DNA from 4 places in the Thalassospira indica genome. Region 1 is predicted to be linked to each of the others. Evidence: riboswitches for the same ligand, from Rfam matches in the RefSeq annotation. Region 1 holds a riboswitch; each other region holds the start of a gene.

Region 1 (3,787 bases):
GGTCTTCAGGCCTTCATGGATAAAGACGTAGCGCCGCAGGCTGAAAGCGGCTTTGCCGAACAGCATTTCGGTGATTGGGAATTGCAGAACTGGAACGATTTGCCCAAGGGGGAAACAACACGTTTCTGGACCGACTTTGCCCGCCAACACCCCCCAAAGGGTGAAAGCTTTGCCGATGTGGTTGCCCGTGTCGGGCCGGTCTTTGATCAATTAAACAGCGATTGGGCCGGTAAGGACATTGTGGCGATCGTGCATGGCGGTACCGTGCGCGCCCTTCTGGCGAATGCGTTGGGCTTATCCCTTGAAACAGCACTGGCATTTCATGTTGATACGCTGGGTTTGACCACGCTTGAATATATTGACGGGGTCGAAGAGCCGGGCTGGCGCGTAAACGGGGTTAATCAGCGCTTCTAAGGCGGCTGTCCTCAGGCGGATGCCAGTTCGATATCTGATGCCATGTCATCAAGGGCATGTTCTGCCAGATAGCGGTCAACCATATCCGGGTTCAGATCATGTTTTTCGCAGATGTCGAAAACATCGCGCAGATAGGCCTGATAATAGGGCACCGGACGGCTGCGTGATTTACTGCGCAGTTTGGCAACATTCGGGAAATCACCGGCAAAGGATGCGTTTTCAATTACCTGGATGATGGTGTCATCAATGATGGCAGCCGGCATCCCGCAATAAGTTTTGCCGCAGGCCGACAACATCTTGCTGGCAGTCGGAACAGAAATGCCCGGCTGGGAAAGCAGCTCGTTCAACTCGTCCTGTCCGAAATCCGAGATCGACATCAGGGTAACCAGGGTCGGCATATCGCGCACAAGCAAGGACAGCGCATTGACGCGAATGCCGCGTTCATGGGACCAGATGATGGTTGCGATTACACCCTTTGAGGCATCTTCGGCAAAGATGTCACGCACATCGCGGCGTGCCAGAGTGATCTCGCCATCGGTTGCGTGCTGTTCAAGAAAATCCTGAAATGACCGATCAGGACTGTTCAGACGGTCCAGCAATCCCAGCCACATGTCCTTGCGAGACGATGTGGTCCAGGTTGGCGCGTTCATCTGTCGGATTTTGGATAGGTGAGAACGTATTGCCATTGGTCGTGAAAAATCCAGATTACCCCAAGAGTTTCGGTGCAGTATTTCCTGCAGCCAGCCGGGTGATGTGTCTATATCCCGGGTTTTCGCCAGATTGCGGATTGTTCCGTCTCTAGTTCCAGCACAACGGTTTGATGTTGGCTGAAATGGTATGACCTCTCAAGCAGACAATTCTTACAAATACTGACCTTCCGATTAGGGTGGGGTGGTAAGGAAGGGTTAAGTGCCGAGAATGACCTTTGGCATTTTTGGCAAACCTGCTAGGTTCGGCGCATCGTTCGGTGATGGGAAATCGGTGCAAGGCCGATGCTGCCCCCGCAACTGTATCGGGTTGGGAGATCCGGGTCGGTGCCAACGCGCCAGACCAGCCACCGGGAAACCGGGAAGGCGGATCGCTTTCATGCCTGCAGCCAGGAAACCTGCCGAAGGTGTCACTATTCTTTAGGTGGTGACGACGCAATCGGGCCTCGGTGGGAGGCCATGGCGAGGAAGAAACGGGATGACCCAGACTTTACCCCCTGACGGCCCCTCTGGCGGCACGCATCTGATCCTTGGTGGGGCGCGATCCGGCAAAAGCCGGTTTGCCGAAAACATCATCAATCAGGCGGGCGGTGGCACATATATCGCAACCGGGCGTGCCTGGGATGACGAAATGGCCAACCGCATAGATATTCACAAACAATCACGCGGCGATCTTTGGCAGACACTCGAGGAACCGGTCGAGCTTTGTTCGGCGCTGCAGACCTGTAATGTCACAGGTGGCAAGCCGGTTCTGGTTGATTGTCTGACCTTGTGGCTGACCAACCTGATGCTTGAAGACCGCGACATTGATGCCGAGATCGCAGCTCTTTGCGATCTGGTGCCGACCCTTGATGTGCCGGTGCTGCTTGTCTCAAACGAGGTTGGCTTTGGCATCGTGCCGGAAAATGCGATGGCGCGGGCCTTTCGCGATCACGCCGGACGCCTGCATCAACGCATTGCCGAGATTGCAGACAAAGTCACCCTTGTGGTGGCCGGCATTCCGATGCAGGTCAAATAGTAACATAAAGAATTGAATTTTAAGGATTTCAGAAATGGCACAATTGGGCAAAATCCCGGCAACCGTCATTACCGGTTTTCTGGGCGCCGGCAAAACAACCATGATCCGCAACATGCTGGAAAATGCCAATGGCAAACGCATTGCGCTGATCATCAATGAATTCGGCGATCTGGGTGTTGATCGCGGCATTATCAATGGCTGTGGCATCGAAGGCTGCGAAGAGGATGATGTTGTTGAGCTGGCCAATGGTTGTATCTGCTGCACCGTGGCTGATGACTTCCTGCCTACCATCCAGGGGCTGATTGATCGTGATACACCGCCTGATCATATCGTAATCGAAACATCTGGTCTTGCCCTGCCAAAACCTTTGGTGAAGGCGTTTAGCTGGCCGGAAGTCCGTTCGCGCGTAACCGTCGATGGTGTGGTGGCTGTCCTTGATGGCGCAGCGCTTCGTGATGGTCTGTTTGCCCATGATCATCATGCGGTACAGGCGCAGCGCGAGGCAGATGACAACCTTGATCATGAAAGCCCGCTTGAAGAACTGTTCGAAGAACAACTTCACTGTGCCGACATGGTTGTTCTGAACAAGACGGATCTTCTGACCGATGCTGAACGCAGCAAGGTCGAAGCCGATATCCGCACAGAGCTGAAAAAGCCGTCGGTCAAGATTATCGCGACCGAACATTCCCGGGTTGAAAATGCCATCCTGCTTGGTCTGGGGGCAGCAGCCGAGGATGACCTTGATAGTCGTCCAAGCCATCATGACGATGGTCACGAACATGACCATGATGATTTCGACAGTTTTGTCGTTTCGCTTGATGCGATCAGTGATCCGGCCAACCTTGAAAAGCGCCTGATTGATGTCGTGCGTCAGTTCGATGTGCTGCGCATCAAGGGGTTCCTGGATGTGCCGGGTAAACCGATGCGCCATGTGGTTCAGGGGGTTGGTGAACGTTTTCAGCGCTATTTCGACCGTCCGTGGGCCGATGGTGAAACCCGCCGGTCGGAACTGGTGGTGATTGGCCTGCATGGTCTGGATCGCGCTGCGATCGAGGCCGCCATCAAGGCCGCCTGATCCAAGTTAATCTGACCAAGCTCACCTGAAACCGGATGCTAAAAATCATCCGGTTTCAGCCTGTTTAAAGACCAAACTCACAAGGATACGGATCCCGCGATGCATCTATTGGCAGCCCAGCCCGGAATGGTCACGGATGGCAGTGAGGCCGTCGACCTTGGACAACAACCCGGCGATGTGGTGATCCTGTCTGCGGCCGAGTCTGAGCTGGCCTGTCTTGCCGGGGCGCAAGCGCGGCTGGTCGATGCATTTGGCGACGCGACACCTTCCTTACGTCTGGCAAGTTTGCTGCAGCTTGGCCACAACATGTCGGTCGATCTTTATATCGACGATGTACTTTCCGATGCCAAATTCATCATCGTGCGCATTCTGGGCGGGCGCGGTTATTGGGATTATGGCATCGAACAACTGGTTGCGCTTGCACGTGCCAAGGACATTCCTTTGGTTCTGTTGCCCGGTGATGATCAACCCGATGCAGAGCTTTTGACGCTCTCGACCGTTAAGGGGCGCGAATATCAGAACATCTGGCGCTACTTGATCGAGGGCGGACCGCAAAATTCCGAGAATTTACTT
Region 2 (3,787 bases), 1.0 Mb from region 1:
GCACGCGCCAGTTCCTTGACCGGGAACGGGTTATGGGCCTGCCAATACAGGCGGTATTTGAATTGATACGCATTGCCCGCCTTGGCGGGGCCATTCGGGACCCAGAAGGCGGCAATGTTATCGTGGATTTCATCGTCGGTCGGGATTTCGATCAACTGCACCGCACCGTCATTCCAGTCCCCCTGCGGTTCGACCCACAGGCTGGGGCGGCGGTGATAACGCACACCATCCAGATAGTTCTTCACATCGCGATCGCGCTGCATCAGACCAAAGCCACGCGGGTTATTGTCGCCAAACGCCGATGCACGGATGGTTTCCGGGTTATTGAGCTGTCGCCAGATGCGTTCGCCGCCGCCGGTCCAAAGCTCCAGCCCGTCGCTGTCATGCACTTCCGGGCGCCAGTCAAAGCGGAACGATTTGTTCTGTTCGGAATACCAGAACATGCTGGTCAGCGGTGCGATGCCAAGCCGTTCGATGTCTTTGCGCAAAAACAGATGTTTTTCGACATCCATCGTCACCCCTTCGCCGCGATAAAGCAGGAATTTATAAGCCCCCGTGATGCTGGGCCCATCCAGCAGGGCATAGACCGTGACCGGGTCTTCGGGGTTTTTGGCCGGTTCGATAAAGAATTGACGGAAATCGGGGAATTCTTCGGGAACCGAGGTCGCCGTATTGACCGCAATGCCGCGCGCCGACAGGCCATATTGGCCTTCATCGCCAATGGCGCGGAAGTACGATGCGCCAAGAAACGCCGCCCAGTCCTGGGTTTTCCAGTCATCGCGCGCCTGATTTTCATGCAGGCGGAAACCGGCAAAGCCGCTATTGGCAGGCAACTGGCGGGCAATGCTGTCTTCAGGCATGTCAAAGTAATCGGGCTTATAGATCACTTCGCGTGCCTGTCCGTTTTCCAAAAGGTACATATGCACCGGTTTGGCGAAATACATACCCAGATGGAAGAAGGTCAGCGGATAGGTGCCTGATCCATCGGAAAACGGCGAATGGTCGCGTTTGTAATGCAGCTTGCCATGGGTGTCGTAATCGATCTTGCCGACAATTTCCGGGTTTGGCGCAATGGGTGCTTCATATGCCGATGCGGCCATGGATTTGGCGCGTGCAATCAGATCGGCAAAATCAAACGGCTGTGCCGAACCCAGATCAAGGCCGTCGACATCTGCCAAAGCATGCTGATAGATCGACATTCCCGGCAGGATAAGACCGGCTGCCGCGATGGATTTCAAAAAGCGTCTGCGTTCAACAGAAGTCGTCATGTTCATCACATTCCTGTGGTTTGAGGTGTCGGGAAAGCATACCCGGCAGTGTGGAGGTAATCGGGATGAAACATGGCAAATTCAAGGTCGTATCAATTGCTTTTTATGCATGGAGGCGCAGCGTTAATGCCACTGGTGGTCTGCCAATTTCCTTGACCGTGTTTTTGGTTTAATCTAACCGTGACGTGTCGGTATCCGAATATCGGATAAAGGGAATTCGAGATGGGCCGAATATGGGCTCATTAACCGAAGCTGCCCCCGCAACTGTAGGCGGCGAGCATTTTTCTGACCAATGCCACTGGGATCAACCCGGGAAGGCCAGGGAAAATGCGTTGACCCGTAAGCCAGGAGACCTGCCGACACGAAGACGACGGACCGGGCGGGGTGCCCCGGAGAATGTCGGTACGTGTCTTGGCCCAACAGTTTAGCCCAGGTTTTCTAAGCTTTAAGGCCGACATCTTCCGCCATCTCCTGACACTTTTGCCAGTCCATTGACAGCAGCAAAGGTGATGTTATGTTATAACATAACATTTGACGATGTGTTGGAGCTGGATCATCCAAAACGGTCCCGGATCAGCGCATCAGCAAGAGGGAACTAAAAGTGATCAATCACGATAAACGTGTACTGGCGGTCGGGGTGTTTGCCGCTGGTCTTATTTCATCTGTTTCATTTGCGTCCGCAACCGAATATCCGCTGAGTATCGAGAACTGCGGCACTATGTTGCAATTTGATGCGGCCCCGGAACGCGTGGTTTCGCTGGGCCAAAGCACGACCGAAATTCTTTATTTGCTGGGGCTGGCCGACAAGGTCAAGGGCACGGGTGTCTGGTTTGGCCCGGTGATGGATGAATTCAAGGACGTCAACGCATCTGTGCCGCGTCTGGCCGACAATGATCCGGGGTTCGAAACCGTTGTCGCGCAAAAGCCGCAACTGGTTGCCACCCAGTATCAGTGGCATGTCGGGCCCAAGGGCACCGTCGGCACCACCGAACAGTTCAACGAATTGTCCATTCCGGTCTACACAGCACCTGCTGATTGTGTGGGCAAGGACAATGCCGGTGGCGGTGACGGGGTGCGTCACGAAGGCTTCACCATGGATCTGATTTATCGCGAGATTTCCGATTTTGCGCAAATCTTTGATGTGGAAGATCGCGGCGACGCGCTGATTGCAAGCCTGAAGGAACGTCAGGAAAGCTCATTGGCGCGTGTGACGGCAAGCGGCCATGACAATGTTTCCGCTGTCTTCTGGTTCTCCAGCCCCGAAATCAACAGAGATCCCTATGTGGCCGGTAAAAACGGCGCCGCGGGCTATATCGCCGGTAAACTTGGTGTTCGCAACATCATCGACAGCAATGAAGAATGGCCAACAGTTGGCTGGGAAACCATCGCGCGCGCAAACCCTGATATCATCGTGATCGGTAAAATGGGACGTCGGCGTTTTCCGGCTGATGACTGGCAGGTCAAGATGGACTTCCTGAAAACCGATCCGGTAGCAAGTCAGATGAAGGCGGTGCGCAATGGCAATATCGTGGTGATGGACGCCCAGTCGATGGATCCGACCATCCGCCTGATCAATGGTATTGAAACACTTGCCGAAGCGGTCGAAAGACTGAGCGCTTCGAACTGACCTGCACTGCCAAAGGCGCCTGATATGCCCGGAGAATTCAATGTTTGAAACAACGCCAGTGCAGCAGCCGGTTCAGCCACCTCGGCAATCGCTGGCGGGGCGGGCATATCTTGTGCGGGCCGGTGTCAGTCTTGGCGCCCTGGTTTTGCTTGTTGGCGTCATCGCGATGGCCGCGGCCAAGGGGGAAACACACATTCCCCTTGGCACCGTGCTTCAGACCATTGCCAATCATCTTTGGCAGGCGGGCTATGACGTTGATCCGATTGATGCCGGGATCATCTGGAATTACCGGATATCGCGCGCCATGGTGGCGGCGGCCTGCGGCGCGTCCCTTGCGCTATCGGGCGCAGTGTTGCAGGCGCTTTTGCGCAATAGTCTGGCGGATCCCTATTTGTTGGGGATTTCGGCCGGGGCATCGACCGGTGCGGTCAGTGTTGCCATTCTGGGGTTCGGGGCAGGCATGGTTTCCCTGTCACTTGGCGCCTTTGTCGGCGCGCTGGTGGCATTCGGGTTTGTTGCCCTTTTGGCCATTCCGGCCGGGCGCGGGGCAGGTGCGATCATTCTTGCCGGGGTCGCGGGATCGCAACTTTTTAACGCGTTAACGTCATTCATCGTGACCAAGGCCGCCACGGCGGACGAGGCACGCGGGGTGATGTTCTGGTTGCTTGGTAATTTAAGTGGCGTGCGTTGGCCCGATGTCTATCTTGCACTCCCGGTGGCCGTTATTGGCTTGCTGGTTTGCCTTTGGTATTCGCGGGCGCTCGATGCCTTTACCTTTGGAGTGGAATCGGCGGCATCCCTTGGTGTGCCGGTGCGCCGGGTTTATGTGGTGTTGATTGCCATTGCCGCATCGATGACGGCCGTCATGGTCACTATTGTCGGGTCCATCGGC
Region 3 (3,787 bases), 560 kb from region 1:
CACATCAATGACGACTACACCATCGATCAGGACTGGAGCACATATACCGAAGCCGAGCACGAGCTATGGCGCAAACTTTATGACCGCCAGTCGCGCATTTTGCCCGGATATGCTGCCGAGGATTACATTCGCAATCTGATGAAACTTGATGCGGCGGATCAGATTCCGCATTTCGGCCGGGTCAGCGAGAAGCTTCATGCGGCGACCGGTTGGCATCTTGTGGCTGTTCCGGGCCTGGTGCCTGATGATGTGTTTTTTGACCATCTTGCCAATCGTCGGTTCCCGGTCACCGTGTGGCTGCGCAAGCCCGAGGAAATGGATTATCTGGTCGAACCCGACATCTTCCATGACTTTTTTGGTCATGTGCCGATGCTCTATGACCCGACCTTTGCCGATTATCTGGCGGCCTATGGCGCCAAGGGCCCAGAGGCAATTGCTAAGGGCGGCCTGAAACAGCTGGCGCGGATGTATTGGTATATGGTCGAGTTTGGCCTGATCATGACCCCGCATGGTTTGCGCGCCTATGGGGCGGGCATGTTGTCATCGCAAACCGAAACCATCTATTCGGTCACCGATCCCACGCCAAACCGGGTGGCGTTCGAGCTTGAACGGGTCATGGGCACGGATTATGCGATTGATGATTTCCAGAAAACCTATTTCGTGCTGGAAAGTTACGATCAGTTGTTTGACGCGATGAATGTGCCACTGGCGCCGATCTATGATCGGCTTGCCAAGAAGCCTGCGATTGATCCAGCAACCACCTTGTCGACAGATCGGCTTTATCATGTGCACGGGGCCGCAGACAGCATCATTTCTCTGGGCGAGGAGCCCCACAGGCCCCACAGACAACAACGCCCTGCATAAGGCAGGGCGTGGTGATCCGTTCAGGATTGATCAAGGCAGGGCTGGTCTCCCAGCACCGCTAGCAGGCACTGATGGAATGACCCAGCACCCGATTGAGTTGCTCAAGCACCACTTTCGGGCTGGCGTCCTTGCTGATGAAATCGGCCGCCCCAAGCGCATCGGCTTGTGCGCGGGTGTCGGCGTCATAATGGGCCGAGAAGAAGAAAACCGGCACATTCTGGCTGTTGGGATAGCGGCGGCGAATTTCGCAGAACGCTTCAAAGCCGCTCATACCCGGCATTTCAATATCAAGGATGATGGCACGGGGATAAAGCCCGTCCAGCTGATCAATCAGATCATCGGCACAATCAAAACCGGCCACGTCATATCCTGCCCGACGCAACACTGTTTCAAGGGCTGCCTTGGCGCTGGGACTGTCGTCGGCGAACGCAACCAGTCCATCAGGACAGAATTGCGACGGCAAAGCGCTGAGCGCGTTCATGGATGGTGATACTCCGAGTTTTGAGACAAGCCCAAATTGCCAGACGAAAATGTCAAATTGGTTAAACCCGCCAAATTTCTGCCACGCAATGTTCCGGCTTCACCCCGGCTTTGCACTTTTACCGCGAAAGTATAAGGCCGCAATGATCGCGGCCACGCATCGCACACACAGCAAGCAAGCCAACAAAACTCAATGTCTGCGAAGACATAACGTTACGGAAACCTGATCTATAAGGGGGCTTATTCGCCTAAATAGGTATTTCCATGCCTATTTACGGAATTAGGGACAGGTGCTATAAACCGCCATGTCGCGAATGTGACCGGAAAACATGGTCGGGAATCCGGTGCGGCCCTGCCTTACGGCGTTATGGCCAAGCCCGGAACTGCCCCCGCAACTGTAAGTGCAGAGCCATTTTTCAAGGCTTTTGCGCGAGTCAGGATACCGATGATGTTTTCTTGGTACGAAATGGGCCGGGCGGGGTGTACCGGGTACTGGGAATCCGTAGTAGAATAAAATTTGGAAGCGTTCCGTGCCCCGACCCATATGGAGTCGCAGACAGGCCGGAGCCAACCAAGCCGGGAGAAACCATGTCCGACCCGCTAAAGCTCGCATCAGAATTTCCATCCGCTGATTATGCAAGTTGGCGCAAGCTTGCCGAAGAGGCGCTTAAAGGCGCGCCGTTCGAAAAGAAACTTGTGACAAACACGCTTGATGGTTTTGCCGTTCAGCCGATCTATACCAGCGACGATCAGGATGATGCGACCCGGTTAATCCACGAAGTTCTGAATGCCACGGTCGAGCCGCGCGAAACTGTCACCGGTTGGGACATCCGCCAGCTGCACACCCATCCCGATCCCAAGGCCACCAACGCTGCGATCCTTGAAGACCTTGAAAATGGCGCGACCTCGGTCACGCTCAAGCTTGATGCCGCCGCACGGAACGGCCGGGAAATCAGTTCTGCCGAGGTTGGTGTTGATGGCATCGCCATTCATTGTCTGGCGGATCTCGATGCCGCCCTTGAAGACGTTTATACCAACCTTGCCACCATCGGGCTTGATGCCGGTGCGGCAGGTGTTCCGGCAGCTGTCCTGTTGGCTGCCCATATTGCAAATTCCGAGGGTGCCGACGAAGCAGCACCGGCCTTTAACATGGATCCGATTGGCACCTTGGCTGCGACCGGCAACCTGCCCTGCGGGGCACAGGATGCGGTTGATCACGCAGCCAATGTTGCGGTTGAGCTGATTGATCTGTTCCCGCTGGCGACCGCGATTTCGGTCAATGGGGCCCCTTACTATAATGCCGGTGCCACCGATGGTCAGGAACTCGCATGCCTTCTGGCAAGCGGGGTGACATATCTTCGCGCCCTGACCAATACCGGAATGGCGGTTGATCAGGCCGCTGGTGCAATGGTGTTTAACGTCGCCATCGGCACCGACTTCTTTGCCGGGATCGCCAAGCTGCGCGCCCTTCGCATGATGTGGAGCCGCATCCTTTCGGCATCGGGTGCCGAGGATGCGACAATCACCATCAATGCGGTGTCGGCCGAAATGGCGATGACCAAGGTTGATCCGTGGGTCAATATGCTGCGCACCACGGTAACCAGCTTTGCCGCCGGTCTTGGCGGGGCAGACAGTGTGACCTGCCTGCCCTATGACCATTTGATTGGCCTGCCTGATGGCTTTGCACGCCGCATTGCGCGCAACACCCAACTGATCCTGCAGGAAGAAAGCAACGTGCACCGGGTCATCGATCCGGCGGGCGGTTCGTGGTTCATTGAAAACCTGACCAAGGAACTGGCGAAAACGGCCTGGTCGAAATTCCAGTCGCTTGAAAAATCGGGCGGCATTCTGAGCGCGCTTGCCAATGGCAGCCTGAAAACCGAGATCGAAACCATCAGGAACGCACGTGAAAAACGCCTGTCGACGCGCCGTGATCCGCTGACCGGTGTTTCGGAATTCCCCAATATCACCGAAGCCAAGGTTGAATGCGAAACACCCGACCTTGAGGCAATCGTTGCTGATGCCAAGTGCCGCCAGACCAAGTTTGATGGCACGGTCGGTACAACACTTGCCTCCATGATTGAGGCCGCACGCAACGGGGCCACCATCGGCCATATGTTTACCGATCTTTATGGCACCAGTGCTTCGACCCGTATCGGTGCTTTGCCAGCCCATCGCCTTGCCGAAAGTTACGAGGCGCTTCGCAAGCGTTCCGATGCACACAAGGCCAAGACCGGCACCTTCCCGCAGGTCTTCCTGGCCAATCTTGGCAAGGTCGCCCAGCACACCGCACGCGCGAGTTTTGCGCGCAACTTCTTTGAAGCTGGCGGCGTTGAGGCGATCAGCAATAACGGCTTTGCCGATGCGGATGGCGTTGCCAACGCCTTTGCTGAGAGTGGGGCAAAAATCGCCGTTATCTGTGGCTCGGACAAACAATATGCCG
Region 4 (3,787 bases), 2.3 Mb from region 1:
CCGGGGGTCGTAAATGGCAACATTACCAGCATGACGATAATGAAGCCGTCCATCGCTGCCATGCGTTTCAGGGTTACGCGCAGCGGCAAGTCCGTCAGGCTCATGGTAATGGCGGCAAATATCAGGGCACCCAGTGCAAACTCGATCTGATGCAGGGCCACCACGACAATTGCAAAAACACAGGCCGCGACCACTCTTACCCTTGGATCGAACGTCCCGACGAATGACGGTGATTGTCCGCCATGTGCCTGAATGCTCAGGGGTTGGTCATGTCCGAAAAGGTGGCTCATGCGTTGGGTGCTTTTGCTCTTAGCCGTCGCGCAGCGATGTAATAAATGATCCCGAAGGCACCGAATATATAGCCAATGCCGCCCAGAATCGATTGAAGATCATTCTTTTCCTTATAGGCGGTAAGCTCGCGCCTGAGCGGACGCAATTCGTCACGCACGATGGTCGCAATGATTTCTTCCTGTTCACGGGTAATTGCAGGCCCAGCGTTTGATCCTACGCCTGATGCAGTCCGCGCCTTTGACGGTGCTGTTTGTACAGTCCCATCAACACCCGTCAGGTCCGCAATGGCAAAGGTTGCCTCGGCAACGTGCCCTGCCCCGAGATCGGCACGAAAACGCAGATCAATCTGTTGGCTTGGCGTGTAGACAAAGAAACCGTCACCGTCGGTGGTAACTTCGTCAATCTTGTTGCCATCAAGATCAAAGATCTCAACAACCGTGTTTTCGGCCATGACACCGTTGGAGAAACCGATTTCACCTTCGATGTTCGAACCGCTTGGAAACAGAGATGCGATAACCTTGTGCGCCTGTGCCGGTGTTGCGCCGAACACAAGCATGCCAACCACAACGACCAGCTTGAGTGATCTAGCCATTGGATGCCTCGCCCGCCTGCTTTGCACGCAAGGTTGCTGTCGGTTGCATCTCAAAACCGGATGTCTGATCGGCGGCCTGCAACAATGCCGGTTTGACCTTGGCGATCAGATACACCGATGCCGCTGAAACCAGCCCTTCGACCACCATGATCGGAATGTGGGCAAAGAAGACCAGCTTGGCCGCCGGTACAAATGCATCACCACTGAGCGCAAGCGAAACCGCGACAAACACCGTTGTCAGCCCGATGGAAAACGCACCAGCACATCCACCAAGCACGGCGGCCGTGACCGGGTTGCTGCGCGACACCATTCCCCGGAACAAAAGCCCCGCCAGCACAGCCGGAAAGGCGATATTGACCGTATTGACGCCAAGAACCGTCAAACCGCCAAAGCCAAAGAAAACCGCCTGAAGCAAGAGACCGACAAAAAGTGCCGGAAACGCGGTCCAGCCAAGCACGAGCCCGGCAAGACCGCTCATGATCAGATGCACACTGGATGGTCCCACCGGCACATGAATGAGCGAGGCAACAAAGAATGTTGCCGACAAAACCCCGGTTGCGGGAATTTTATCGATTGGCAGTTTCCGCAGACCAAGGCCAAGCCCGGCAACTGCAAGAACACCCCCGCCAATCAAGACTTCCGGTGCCAGCGCACCATCGACAATATGCATCTGTTTTGTCCCTCGCCTATTTCACATCATAGGCGCGAACCCACAGGACTGCATCCTGTGAAAGTTCCTTGCCCTGAAATTCTTTGTCAGGGCCGCTGCCAAGTGCTGCAAATCCCCAAAAACCTGCCTTGGGGACACCAAAAGTGAAATACCCGTTTTGATCGGAGATGGCCACAACCGCACCACCGGGCATTGGCGATGCCGTTGGCCCTTTGGGTGTGTTACTGGCCATATCGGGTTCTGCGGCCATGTATTCGATTTCGACTTCAACACCGACTACCGGTTGGCCTTCGCTTAACACTCGGCCGGTAAAGGTCGAACCGGCAATGATGTTGGTTGGTCGATTAAGCGGCAGGATTTCGGTTTTAAGACCTTGCGGTTCCATCCAGTCGGTCGGAATTTCATTGCGGTTCACATAGGATTTCGTGATCTGTTGGATGAAGATATCTTCGCTTTCTTCGTAATACGGTGCGGGGACCACCACCATGACGTAATCGCCGCTGCGGCGAAGAGTCAAAGTTGCGTCAAAGGCCGCTGCCGTGTTCGCAATTCCGGTGAAAGTAATCGGCGAAAGCGTTGATTTCAGATCAATTTTCTCACCGCGGTTAACCGCATAAAATTCAAGCGGCTCGGCCATATCCATGACATGACCGTTTTCAAACGGGTGCCAGAAAATCAGCTTCACCGGCTGATCCCCGGCCTTGGTCACGTTTACGTCCGGCGTATAGGCCAATTGAAAATGCGCATGGGCCGGCATGGTCGCCGACAGCACGCAGGCGCTTGCAATCGCAAGCCTGCCAAGGGTCTTCAACATATAATCGTCTCTTTCTCAAACGATGCACGCAGGCCAAAGGCCCAACGCACAGGGTCAGGACAAAGAACGATAGGATGGCTGGAAGCAAGATTGCGGATCTTCAAAAGACCGTTTGTACCCCTGCAACCTGACGCTCACCCCGGCGTCCAACAGTTTCATACCGGGCAATCGGCACCCGGCAGTCAAAGGCAGGTCTCCTGGCTCACGGTTTGAAAAGCAATGCGCCTTCCCGGTTTGCACCAGTGGCATATGCAATGCTCTGACCGCTTACAGTTGCGGGGGCAGCCGTGGCTTTGTCATACATGACGCACCACGTTCCCTTTTAAGTTGATCCAATCGGATCAACACCAAAGACAATGTCATAATCCACGTCGGACGGATTGCTGTCAACTCCCTGCCCCATGGTCCATGACAATCTTTTTGCGGATGGCTTGACGCGCCTTAAACCGGGCGCGAAGATCACGCGCAATTTTGCCGACGGGCCGCAAAAGCCTGCAATCAGATGGGTGGAAACATTATGAAACCTGAAACGGTTCTTGTTTTCTGGTTCAAGGAACTCGAAGAAAAACAGTGGTTTATCAAGGATGAAGCACTGGATCGCCATATCACGGAACGCTTTGCCGATTTTCACGCCGCCGCCACGACCGGAGAGCTTTTTAACTGGCGCAAAACCGCCCATGGACGACTTGCCGAGATCATCGTTCTTGATCAGTTTTCACGCAATATGTACCGCGATCAGCCACAGTCCTTTGCATCAGATCCAATGGCATTGGTGCTGGCACAGGAAGCTGTTTCGTTGGGGCTGGATCGCAAACTGGTCACACCGCAGGAACAGGCATTCCTGTATATGCCCTATATGCACTCGGAATCCGAAATCATTCATGAAGTGGCGGTTGACCTGTTTTCACAGCCCGGCCTTGAACACAATTACGAGTTCGAGCTGAAACACAAAAAGATCATTGACCGGTTTGGCCGCTATCCACACCGCAATGAAATATTGGGCCGTCCATCGACGCCAGAAGAAGTGGCGTTTCTCAAAGAGCCCGGATCATCGTTCTGAGCATTAAAAAAGGGACGGTTTCCCGTCCCTTTTATTTGATCGCACTTAGGCGCAGAACATCAGCCAACATCACGGTCGCGATTATCCCACCAGCCCTGCACAAGGCTTTCTGCCTCATCCATGTAATCCGCCTTGCCCGCAAGGAAGGCTGCCATGGCAGCACTACCCTTGATCTTGGCTTCGGCGGGAATATCTTCCACCTCGCCACGCCAGACAGCCAGGAAGTGCTTCAGCGACACAGGGCTTTGATCTTCGCCGTCTTTCTCGGTTTTCGACAGCAATGCGGGCCAGCGAACATCATTGAGCTCACCATTATCAAGCATGCGCAGATCGACATGCTTATAGGGTGTTCTTTCGGCT

The links. Region 1 has a riboswitch for cobalamin ahead of cobU (bifunctional adenosylcobinamide kinase/adenosylcobinamide-phosphate guanylyltransferase). Riboswitches for the same ligand answer to the same signal wherever they lie in the genome.
Region 2: linked by a shared signal. The riboswitch ahead of DY252_RS18125 (ABC transporter substrate-binding protein) and the one ahead of cobU (bifunctional adenosylcobinamide kinase/adenosylcobinamide-phosphate guanylyltransferase) in region 1 are both predicted to bind cobalamin.
Region 3: linked by a shared signal. The riboswitch ahead of DY252_RS03655 (methylmalonyl-CoA mutase family protein) and the one ahead of cobU (bifunctional adenosylcobinamide kinase/adenosylcobinamide-phosphate guanylyltransferase) in region 1 are both predicted to bind cobalamin.
Region 4: linked by a shared signal. The riboswitch ahead of DY252_RS11860 (DUF4198 domain-containing protein) and the one ahead of cobU (bifunctional adenosylcobinamide kinase/adenosylcobinamide-phosphate guanylyltransferase) in region 1 are both predicted to bind cobalamin.

What each region holds. Positions count from the first base shown of each region.
Region 1 is NZ_CP031555.1:181,772-185,558, reverse strand. Features, by position in the region: gene DY252_RS00855 (histidine phosphatase family protein) at 1-414, shown strand, start outside; gene DY252_RS00850 (hypothetical protein) at 426-1,064, opposite strand; cobalamin riboswitch at 1,351-1,541, shown strand; gene cobU (bifunctional adenosylcobinamide kinase/adenosylcobinamide-phosphate guanylyltransferase) at 1,600-2,139, shown strand; gene cobW (cobalamin biosynthesis protein CobW) at 2,174-3,214, shown strand; gene cobN (cobaltochelatase subunit CobN) at 3,314-3,787, shown strand, end outside.
Region 2 is NZ_CP031555.1:3,854,707-3,858,493, reverse strand. Features, by position in the region: gene DY252_RS18130 (OpgD/OpgG family glucan biosynthesis protein) at 1-1,268, opposite strand, end outside; cobalamin riboswitch at 1,441-1,643, shown strand; gene DY252_RS18125 (ABC transporter substrate-binding protein) at 1,870-2,895, shown strand; gene DY252_RS18120 (FecCD family ABC transporter permease) at 2,936-3,787, shown strand, end outside.
Region 3 is NZ_CP031555.1:740,851-744,637, reverse strand. Features, by position in the region: gene phhA (phenylalanine 4-monooxygenase) at 1-864, shown strand, start outside; gene DY252_RS03660 (response regulator) at 923-1,345, opposite strand; cobalamin riboswitch at 1,658-1,809, shown strand; gene DY252_RS03655 (methylmalonyl-CoA mutase family protein) at 1,933-3,787, shown strand, end outside.
Region 4 is NZ_CP031555.1:2,509,548-2,513,334, reverse strand. Features, by position in the region: gene cbiQ (cobalt ECF transporter T component CbiQ) at 1-290, opposite strand, end outside; gene DY252_RS11870 (hypothetical protein) at 287-883, opposite strand; gene cbiM (cobalt transporter CbiM) at 876-1,553, opposite strand; gene DY252_RS11860 (DUF4198 domain-containing protein) at 1,570-2,367, opposite strand; cobalamin riboswitch at 2,538-2,734, opposite strand; gene DY252_RS11855 (DUF924 family protein) at 2,885-3,427, shown strand; gene DY252_RS11850 (glycosyl transferase family protein) at 3,487-3,787, opposite strand, start outside.